DNA from 4 places in the Brevibacterium siliguriense genome. Region 4 is predicted to be linked to each of the others. Evidence: riboswitches for the same ligand, from Rfam matches in the RefSeq annotation. Region 4 holds a riboswitch; each other region holds the start of a gene.
The links. Region 4 has a riboswitch for thiamine pyrophosphate ahead of thiC (phosphomethylpyrimidine synthase ThiC). Riboswitches for the same ligand answer to the same signal wherever they lie in the genome.
Positions count from the first base shown of each region.

Region 1: it holds a riboswitch for thiamine pyrophosphate, as region 4 does, so the genes downstream of both, BLU88_RS15575 (ECF transporter S component) here and thiC (phosphomethylpyrimidine synthase ThiC) in region 4, are expected to answer to the same signal.
Region 2: it holds a riboswitch for thiamine pyrophosphate, as region 4 does, so the genes downstream of both, BLU88_RS06820 (hydroxyethylthiazole kinase) here and thiC (phosphomethylpyrimidine synthase ThiC) in region 4, are expected to answer to the same signal.
Region 3: it holds a riboswitch for thiamine pyrophosphate, as region 4 does, so the genes downstream of both, thiO (glycine oxidase ThiO) here and thiC (phosphomethylpyrimidine synthase ThiC) in region 4, are expected to answer to the same signal.

Region 1 is NZ_LT629766.1:3,463,474-3,465,671, reverse strand. It holds gene BLU88_RS15580 (ABC transporter ATP-binding protein) at 1-451, opposite strand, end outside; gene BLU88_RS15575 (ECF transporter S component) at 451-1,080, opposite strand; TPP riboswitch at 1,103-1,211, opposite strand; gene BLU88_RS15570 (FN3 domain-containing metallophosphoesterase family protein) at 1,334-2,198, shown strand, end outside.
Region 2 is NZ_LT629766.1:1,563,747-1,565,944, reverse strand. It holds gene BLU88_RS06820 (hydroxyethylthiazole kinase) at 1-775, opposite strand, end outside; TPP riboswitch at 763-881, opposite strand; gene BLU88_RS06815 (sugar ABC transporter permease) at 1,019-2,198, opposite strand, start outside.
Region 3 is NZ_LT629766.1:2,964,119-2,966,316, reverse strand. It holds gene thiS (sulfur carrier protein ThiS) at 1-135, opposite strand, end outside; gene thiO (glycine oxidase ThiO) at 132-1,313, opposite strand; TPP riboswitch at 1,303-1,406, opposite strand; gene thiE (thiamine phosphate synthase) at 1,418-2,101, shown strand; gene BLU88_RS13235 (ketopantoate reductase family protein) at 2,098-2,198, shown strand, end outside.
Region 4 is NZ_LT629766.1:114,182-116,379, forward strand. It holds gene BLU88_RS00470 (M18 family aminopeptidase) at 1-735, shown strand, start outside; TPP riboswitch at 816-924, shown strand; gene thiC (phosphomethylpyrimidine synthase ThiC) at 920-2,198, shown strand, end outside.

The DNA of each region.
Region 1 (2,198 bases), 670 kb from region 4:
CGGCCAGAGCCAGCCGCTGCTTCTGCCCACCTGACAGTGCCGCACTGGGATGCTCCGGCGGCAGATCAAGTCCCAGCGCCCGCAGGGACTCGGGAATCCGGGCCTCGATGACCTCGGCCGGGAGTCCGAGGTTCTCCATCCCGAACGCCACATCATCACCGATTCGGGAGAAGATCACCTGAGAATCGGGATCTTGGAGGACCAGCCCAGTGCTGCCTCGGCGAGGATCCGGTTCCCCATCGCCGACGAGGAGTTCACCGGTGGCCTCACCGGATTCCTCGGGCAGGACTCCGGCGACGGCGTGGAGGAACGTCGATTTGCCGGCCCCGGAGGCACCGAGCAGCAGCACCTTCTCACCGGCGGCGATCTTCAGGTCGAGCGGTCCGACGGCCGGTAAGTCACGGTCGGTGTGCGTCCACGAGTAGCCGGCGGCCGTGATCGGCAGCGCCATCAGCGCAGACGGCCGGAGGCGAAGGAGCTCAGCGCTCCCGTGGCCGCGATCGCCCGGTAGGCGAACCATGCGCCGATTCCGGAGATGACGAGGCCGGAGACGATCGCGCAGACGGCGTAGATCGCTTGGAAGCCGAACTGCCATTCGGCGTTGTACATGATGTTCTCGCTCACGGCCATGAACGCCGCTGCCAGCATCCCCGAGGCCGCGGTGACCCACAGGGTGAAGCGCTTGTAGCCGAAGGCGGCGAAGACGAGTTCGGCACCGAGGCCCTGCAACAGTCCGGAGAGCAGAACGGTCGCTCCGAAGTGGGAGCCGAGGACGGCCTCGACGATGGCGGCGATGAGTTCGCACAGCAGCGCAGCACCGGGTTTGCGGATGATCGCACCGGCCAGCGGTCCGGCCAGCACCCAGAGTCCGGCGATGAGGCCGATCGAGGGCGGGAAGGCTTGGAAGGCGAGTTCGAGCACCTTCCAGCTCAGCGCCAACACCCAGAACACGAGACCGACGGCGATTCCGAGGACGGCGGTGGTGACATAGTCGACGACTCGCCACTGCTTGGATTTCGGCGCCGCGGTGAAGGAGCGTGCGGGGGTGGTGGCGGTGTTCGGTGCGGTGGTATTCGGCATTGTGCCTCCTCATTTCAAGGAGGGGTGAAGAGTCTCGACTTCCTTCGGCAGTGCTAACCGCATCAGGTTCGAGGGTCTGCAGCTTCTTCTGCACTCTCAGCGCCCCTGACGGCGCTCCCCTGTCGTAGCCACCACTGTACAACAGGGGAGCGAAGCGGCGACCCAAGTCAGTCATCGAGGATTCACTTCCCGTTCCCTCGTTCGTTGACGGGCTTCGAACGGCCGGACACTACCGATCAGTAGGAATGAGCGGGTGAACACTCATCGACTTAAACGACCCCTTGGCGCCCTGTCCGCCGCCACCCTGCTCGCCGCACTGGTGGCGGCCCCGGTGCCCGTTCGTGCCGAGCCGGCTCTCGGCGCAGGAGAGCCTGGTTCGACCGCGAGCCAGAGCCCGAATCAGAACCCGAGCCCGCGTCGGAGTCAGGAACCGGGCCAGAGCTCGTCGGAATTGCCCGCCGAGGCGGAAGCGGGAAGCGAGGCGATCACCGACGCCGTCCTGCAGGTCGGTGCCGACTCCACGGCACGCAATCTCTCGTGGATGAGTGAGAGCTCCGGCGGGGGAGAAGTGCGATGGGCACCGGTGAGCGTGCTCGAGGACGGCAATCTCCCCGCCGACGCGGCAACAGCAGAGACCACTGACTCCGGACTCGCCACCGACCTCAAACGTCACTTCAACCATGCGAGCATGACCGGCCTCAAGCCGGGCACCGAATACGCCTACCAGGTCGGCAGCGAGAAGGACGGGTTCACCGAGGTGCAGCAGTTCACCACGGGAGCTGCCGGAGGAGACGAAGAATTCCTCGTCTTCGGCGACCCGCAGGTCGGCGCCGGTGGCGGAGACCCCGACGATGCCGCCGGTTGGGACAGGACCCTGAGTTCGGCAGCGGCCATCGCCGACAATCCGAGCTTCTTCTACTCGCTGGGCGACCAGGTCAACTCCGCAGGCAACCAGGAGCAGTACGCCCAGTACCTGGCACCGGATGAGACCCGGACGATCCCGCAGGCGACGACGATTGGCAACCACGATGTGTCGTCGAAAGCATACGAGCAGCACTTCAACCGACCCAATGTCAGCCAGGATCACGGCGGCGGTGGCGTCATCACCTCTGGCGGCG
Region 2 (2,198 bases), 1.4 Mb from region 4:
GTTCCCCCGCGACAGCGAAGTGGGCGTGGGCTGCGACGACGGCCTCGAACCTCGCCGAGGCGGCTCCACCGTTCGCGGACTGTTCAGTGGCGTTGACGGTTGAGGCATCGGCTGCGGGGTCGGCGAGGCCCGCGCGGACGGAGGCCAGGTAGGCGACGGTGACGGCGCCGAGTGAGCAGCCGGTCCCGATGACCAGCGGCATGAACTCGTGGCCGCCTGAGATGCGGGCGACGTGGTCGGTCCCGTCGATGTGGGCGACGACGGCGTCGGTGGGTCCGGACACGGCAACGATGGCGCCGGTTTCTCGTGCCAGCTTTGCTGCGGCGGGAAGGACGGCATCGACATCATCGGTGGAGTCGACTCCGCGTCCGCCGAGTCCGACTCCGGCGAGCGCGGCGACCTCGGAGGCGTTGCCGCGGACTGCGGTGGGGTGATCGGCTGCGGCGCGGCGGATGCGGGAGGTGCGGAAGTCGACGGCGCCGATGCTCACGGGGTCGAGGACCCAGGGTTTGCCGGCGGCATACGCGACGTCGATGGCGGCGTCGGCGGCGAGCAGCTGGTGGTTCGAGGCGGTTCCGAAGTTGACGAGGACTCCGCTGGCGATGCCGGCGAACTGTCCGGCGTCGGCTTCATGGTCGAGCATCGCCGGGGAGGCGCCGATGGCCAGGAGCACATTCGCGCTGAACTGCTGCACGACGGTGTTCGTGATGCATTGGATGAGTGGATTGCTGGCGCGCAGTCGCGCATTCGCAGAACGCAGGTCGAAGTCAACCATGACGATCCCTTCGCTAGTATGGCCCAGATCAGGTTCGATGGGTGTTCTCTCAGCCTCGCCGATCTCCGCCTGGGCGGATCCTCATGAGGCACCCCATGTCAATGGCTCCGACTGTATCAGCCCGCCCGGACACGGGCGACTCCTCCAACCTGCAGAACCGCCGAGCGGACCCCGTCGCGGTGAAACCACCTCCGGTTCACGGTGGTTTCACCGCGACGGGGTCCGCTGAGCGAAGAGTCACCGCTACCCCCGCCCGACGTACCTCTGGCCGCGGCGGCTGAGCGCATCGATGACGACGGCGGTGAGCAGGACGAGTGCGGTGATGATCTGCTGCGCATCGGAGTTGAAGCCGATGAGGTAGAGACCGTTGTTGATCGCGCCGACGACCAGAGCACCGAGCACAGCAGCCCAAGCGGTACCGCGACCGCCGAAGAGCGAGGTGCCGCCGATGACGGCTGCGGCGATCGCGTTGAGCAGATCCTGCGTGCTCACCAGCGTCGATCCCGCATTCGTCGTCACGCCGGTCTTGATGAATCCGAACAGCGCGGCCAGCACACCGGCGGCCATGAACACGCTGATGCGCACCCACGTGACGCGGATACCGGCACGCCGAGCGGCTTCGACCTTGCCGCCGACGGCGTAGATCGAACGGCCGTAGCGGGTCTTGCGCAGGACGAGGTCGATGATGATCGCGATGACGATCATGAGGAAGAACGGCATCGCCAGACCGAAGTCCTGGTTGACGAGGATGAGGAAGCCGAACACGATCGCGGCCAGCAGCACGATGCGCACGATCACGGAGGTCCAGCTCGGAGCGTTGAGACCCTCGCGGTGGCGGCGCATCTTCGAATAGATGATTCCGCCGCCGAAGCCGATGATCGCGATCGCTCCGAAGATATAGGCCCAGATCGCTGGGAAGTAGAAGCTCGCGAAGTCGAAGGCGAAAGTGTCCGACATCGACAGGTTCTTCTGCGTGCCCAGGGTCGTCAGCGTCAGACCGGTGAAGGCAAGCAGACCGGCTAGGGTGACGACGAAGGCGGGAATGCCGACGACTGCGAAGAACCAACCTTGGATCGCGCCGACGATCAGCCCGAGCAGCAGCATGATGATCAGAGCCATCACCGGTGGCACACCTTGCCGCACCACCAGGACACCGAGCAACGAGGCGGCCAGACCACCCAACTGCGCCAAGGACAGGTCGATCTCACCGAGGAGCAGGATGAGGTTGATGCCCAGTGCGAGGATCGCAAGGAACGCGACCTGGGTGGAGAGGTTGACGAGGTTGGCCGGTGAGATGAAGTTCGAGTCGGCCGATTGGAAGACGATGACGATGACGACGAGGGCGAGGATGACGGGGAACGAGCCCAGCTGCCCCTCTTTGACCCGTCGGACGAACGTCCCCACGATGCCTTCGGACGAGATC
Region 3 (2,198 bases), 1.2 Mb from region 4:
GTCGGCCGGAGTCCCATCGGGGCTCAGTTCCCGTCCGGTGACCTCGGCGATGAGGTCGAGCGCCGAGGAGGCACTCAAGAGCTCATGGTGTTCGCCGTTGAGAACGATGGTCGGTGAGTGTACGTGGTCGGTCATGAAATTCTCCTCATCGAGTGGGCAGCGGTGCGGTTTGAGTGGGTATTGGTGTGTTCTGTGGTAAAGCGGTGCGGGGACACGGACTCGAGCGCCCCGTCAGGGGGCCAGTCGGAGACGGCGCCCAAGGTGAGTTCGGCGCCGAGCCTGCCGCCGAATGGGGCCAAGAGGATGCCATGCCGGAAATACCCGGTGCTCACGACACAGCCGGAATCGACGCGCCCGATCATCGGCAAGTCGTCGGGAGAGCCGGGGCGGGCTCGAGTGGTGATGTCGGAGATCTCCGCGTCGAGGATGCCCGGTACCACCCGTTGCCCGTCAGCAAGCAGCCGGTGGATAGCCCCGGCAGGGGTACCGGACAGCCCGTCTTCCCGAGAACTGGCACCAAGCACGATCTCGCCATCGGGGCGAGGTACAAGGTAGACGGAGCGGCCGTTGACCAGCCCGCGGATAGTACGGGTCAGCAGCGGAGTCGTCTCAGCGGTGGCACGCAGACGCAGCACATCGCCCCAGACCTCCCGGATCGGCAGCTGCGGTGCACCGACGATTTCGTTATTGGCGGTGCCGGCGCAGAGGATAACCTGATCGGCGTCCAACCGACGACCATCGCTCAGTTCGACGCCCATGGTTCTATCACCGTCCCTGAGCAGCCCGACCACCCGTTGATGGATGAGGAGGGCCCCTGAGCCTGCGGTCAGGACAGAGAGCAGAGCCGCGCAGACCCGACGCGGATCGATCGAATGATCACCGGGAATATGCACAGCCCCTGCCACAGCAGGCGACAGCGCAGGCTCGACCCGGCGGGCAGCGCTGCCGGCGACGAGCTCGGTGGCGAAACCTGACCGCGACTGAGCCTCGCGCAGTTCTCGCAGTGCCTGCAGGTCGGCCCGGTCACCAGCGCACACCAGAGTCTCGGTATCCGTGGAACCGAGATCGACCGCGGCGGCGCTCGCCACCTCGGCGGCGAACTCCGGGTACATCTCTGCCGAGGCTCTCATCAGCGGGTACAGGGGAGTCTGCCCCCACACCACCTCGGCGGCGGGAGCGATCATCCCGGCAGCGGCATGGCTGGCCCCCAGCGCGGGGGCAGGATCGATGATGGTGACGTCGGCACCGACGCGGCGCAGATACCAGGCCGTGGACAGGCCGATGATCCCTGCGCCGACGACAATGACTCTCACAGCTTCTCCCTCCGGCGGCATGATCCGCATCAGGTCTGACGGTCGGCTCCTACGCCCTCTCAGCCTCGTTGGGAGGCTCCCGCGAACTCCTCTACTCTATGACCATGACCACTCAGACGCCACCGCGCAACACCGAACGGCAGACGAAGAGAGCCTGGAGAGAGGCCCGATTGGCCGAAGCCTCGCTCTACCTGTGCACGGATGCCAGGACCGCTCAAGGCGATCTGCCTGAGTTCCTCGATGCCGCCTACCGAGGGGGAGTCGACATCATCCAGCTGCGCGACAAGACCCTCGAGGCCCGGGCGGAGATCGGGGCCCTCGAAGCGCTCAAGGACATCGCAGCCCGGCACGGCAAGCTCTTCTCCGTCAACGACCGCGCCGACGTCGCACTCCTCACCGACGCCGATGTCTTCCACGTCGGTCAGGGAGATCTCACCAGCGGACAGGCCAGGGCTGTGCTCGGTCCCGACGTCATCCTCGGCCGCTCCACTCATTCCCTCGAGCAGGCGCTCGCCGCCGAGGCGGACCTGGAAACCGACTATTTCTGCGTCGGGCCGGTCTGGGAGACCCCGACGAAACCCGGTCGGACTGCCGTGGGGACAGCGCTGCTGACCGCCGCTTCCGCCGAGACGACCAAACCGTGGTTCGCCATCGGCGGGATCGCAGCGGGGGAGAGGCTGGATGCGGTCCGGCAGGCGGGCGCGAACCGTGCCGTCGTCGTGCGTGCGATAACCTCGGCTGAGGATCCCGCTGCGGCCGCTCGGGAACTCAAGGAGGAGTTGGAATGACCCAAGCAGCTGACAGCGCAGGCAGACAATCCGGAGCAGGCTCCGCCCCGTCGATTCTCATCGCCGGGGCGGGTGCCACCGGCGGAGCGTTCGGCAC
Region 4 (2,198 bases):
ATCATCGAACTGCTCGCTGCTTCCGCCGGCGTCGATGCCGAGGCGGTCGTCGGCCACGACGTCTATACCATCCCGACACAGGAGCCGGCCCTCTTCGGTGCCGCCGAGGAGTTCTTCGCCTCGCCGAGGCTGGACAACCTTCTGTCCGTCCACGCCGGCGTCACCGCGCTCACCCAGCTCGATGCCGACAGGCTCGACGGCATCCCCCTGTTCGCGGCCTTCGATCATGAGGAGATCGGGTCGAATTCTCGTTCGGGTGCGTGCGGTCCGTTCCTCGCCGACGTCACCGAGCGCATCGTCGCCTCACTGCTGCCGCAGTCGACGCGCAGCGACTATCTCGCGTCGATGGCTTCCTCGGTGTGTGTCTCCTCCGATGCCGGGCATGCGGCCCATCCGAATTATCCGGAACGGCATGATCCGCATGTGCGTCCCCGCCTCGGCGGTGGTCCCCTGCTCAAACTCAATGCTCAGCAGCGCTACGCCACCGATGCTGTCGGAACGGCGGTGTGGTCGCAGGCGTGCGCAGCAGTCGGAGTCGAATATCAGGATTTCGTGTCGAACAATGCGATGCCCTGCGGGTCGACGATCGGTCCGTTGACCGCCACCCGCCTAGGCATGACGACCGTCGATGTGGGGCCTGCCCTGTACTCGATGCACTCGGCCCGCGAGATGGTTGCGGTCTCCGACGTCGTCGCCCTCGGCGCCGCTGCGAAGGCATTCCTCCAGGGCAGCTGACCGCCGCGCCGTACTCTCGGCGGGACTTGATTCCGCCGAATGTGCGCTTGTCTTCACTGCGGCAGTCGTGATAGGAATTGCACGACCCCACGGGAGCCCTCTGCAAGGGCTGAGATCGGACTGCATCGTCCGAGACCGTAGAACCTGATCCGGTTGATACCGGCGTAGGAAGTGAGGACTGCAGATGACTGCATTCACCCCTGAAACACCTGCCCCTGCCACGACTTCGTCTGACGCAGATTCAAACGACCAGTTCACCCTCGAGCAGTATCCGACGCATTCGCCGGCGTGGGTCGACGATGAGGAACACGGCATCCGCGTTCCCGTGACTCGCATCGAACTCGAAGACTCGAATGGCCGTGCCAACGATCCCGTCGACGTCTACCGCACCGTCGGACCGGGCAGCATTCCGGAAGAGGGACTGCCCGCTCTGCGATTTCCGTGGATCGAGAACCGCCTCGATACCGAAACGTATGCGGCCCGCGGCCACCGCATCGCCGACGACGGTCGGGCGGCCGTTCGCCGGGGTGCCCCGTCCCAGCAGTGGAAGGGACGCAAACCGGTTCCGCGTCGTGCCAAAGCCGGCCGCACGGTGACCCAGATGCACTACGCCCGGCAGGGCATCATCACCCCGGAGATGCGCTTCGTAGCGCTTCGCGAGCAGTGCGATGTCGAGCTCGTCCGTGCCGAGCTCGCCGCCGGTCGTGCGATCATCCCGAACAACGTCAACCACCCCGAATCCGAGCCGATGATCATCGGCAAGGCGTTTCTCGTCAAGATCAACGCGAACATCGGCAATTCCGCGGTCACCAGCTCCATCGCCGAGGAGGTGCAGAAGCTGCGGTGGGCCGCGAAGTGGGGTGCCGACACCCTGATGGACCTGTCGACTGGCAATGACATCCACACCACTCGCGAATGGATCATCCGCAATTCGCCGATCCCCATCGGCACCGTTCCGATCTATCAGGCACTGGAGAAAGTCGACGGGGATGCGAACACGCTGACCTGGGAGATCTTTCGCGACACGGTCATCGAGCAATGCGAGCAGGGTGTCGACTACATGACCATCCACGCCGGTGTGCTGCTGCGCTACGTTCCGCTCACGGCCGACCGGGTCACCGGGATGGTCTCTCGCGGCGGGTCCATCATGGCCGGCTGGTGTCTGGCTCACCACGAGGAGAACTTTCTCTATACCCATTTCGATGAACTCTGTGAGATCTTCGCCCGGTACGATGTCGCGTTCTCACTCGGCGACGGGCTGCGGCCGGGATCCATCGCCGATGCCAACGATGCCGCCCAGTTCGCTGAGCTCGATACTCTCGCTGAGCTCACGGAACGCGCTTGGGCCCACGACGTCCAGGTGATGATCGAAGGGCCAGGGCACATTCCGCTCCATCTCGTGCGTGAGAACGTCGAACGCCAGCAGGAGCTCTGCCACGGGGCACCGTTCTATACTCTGGGTC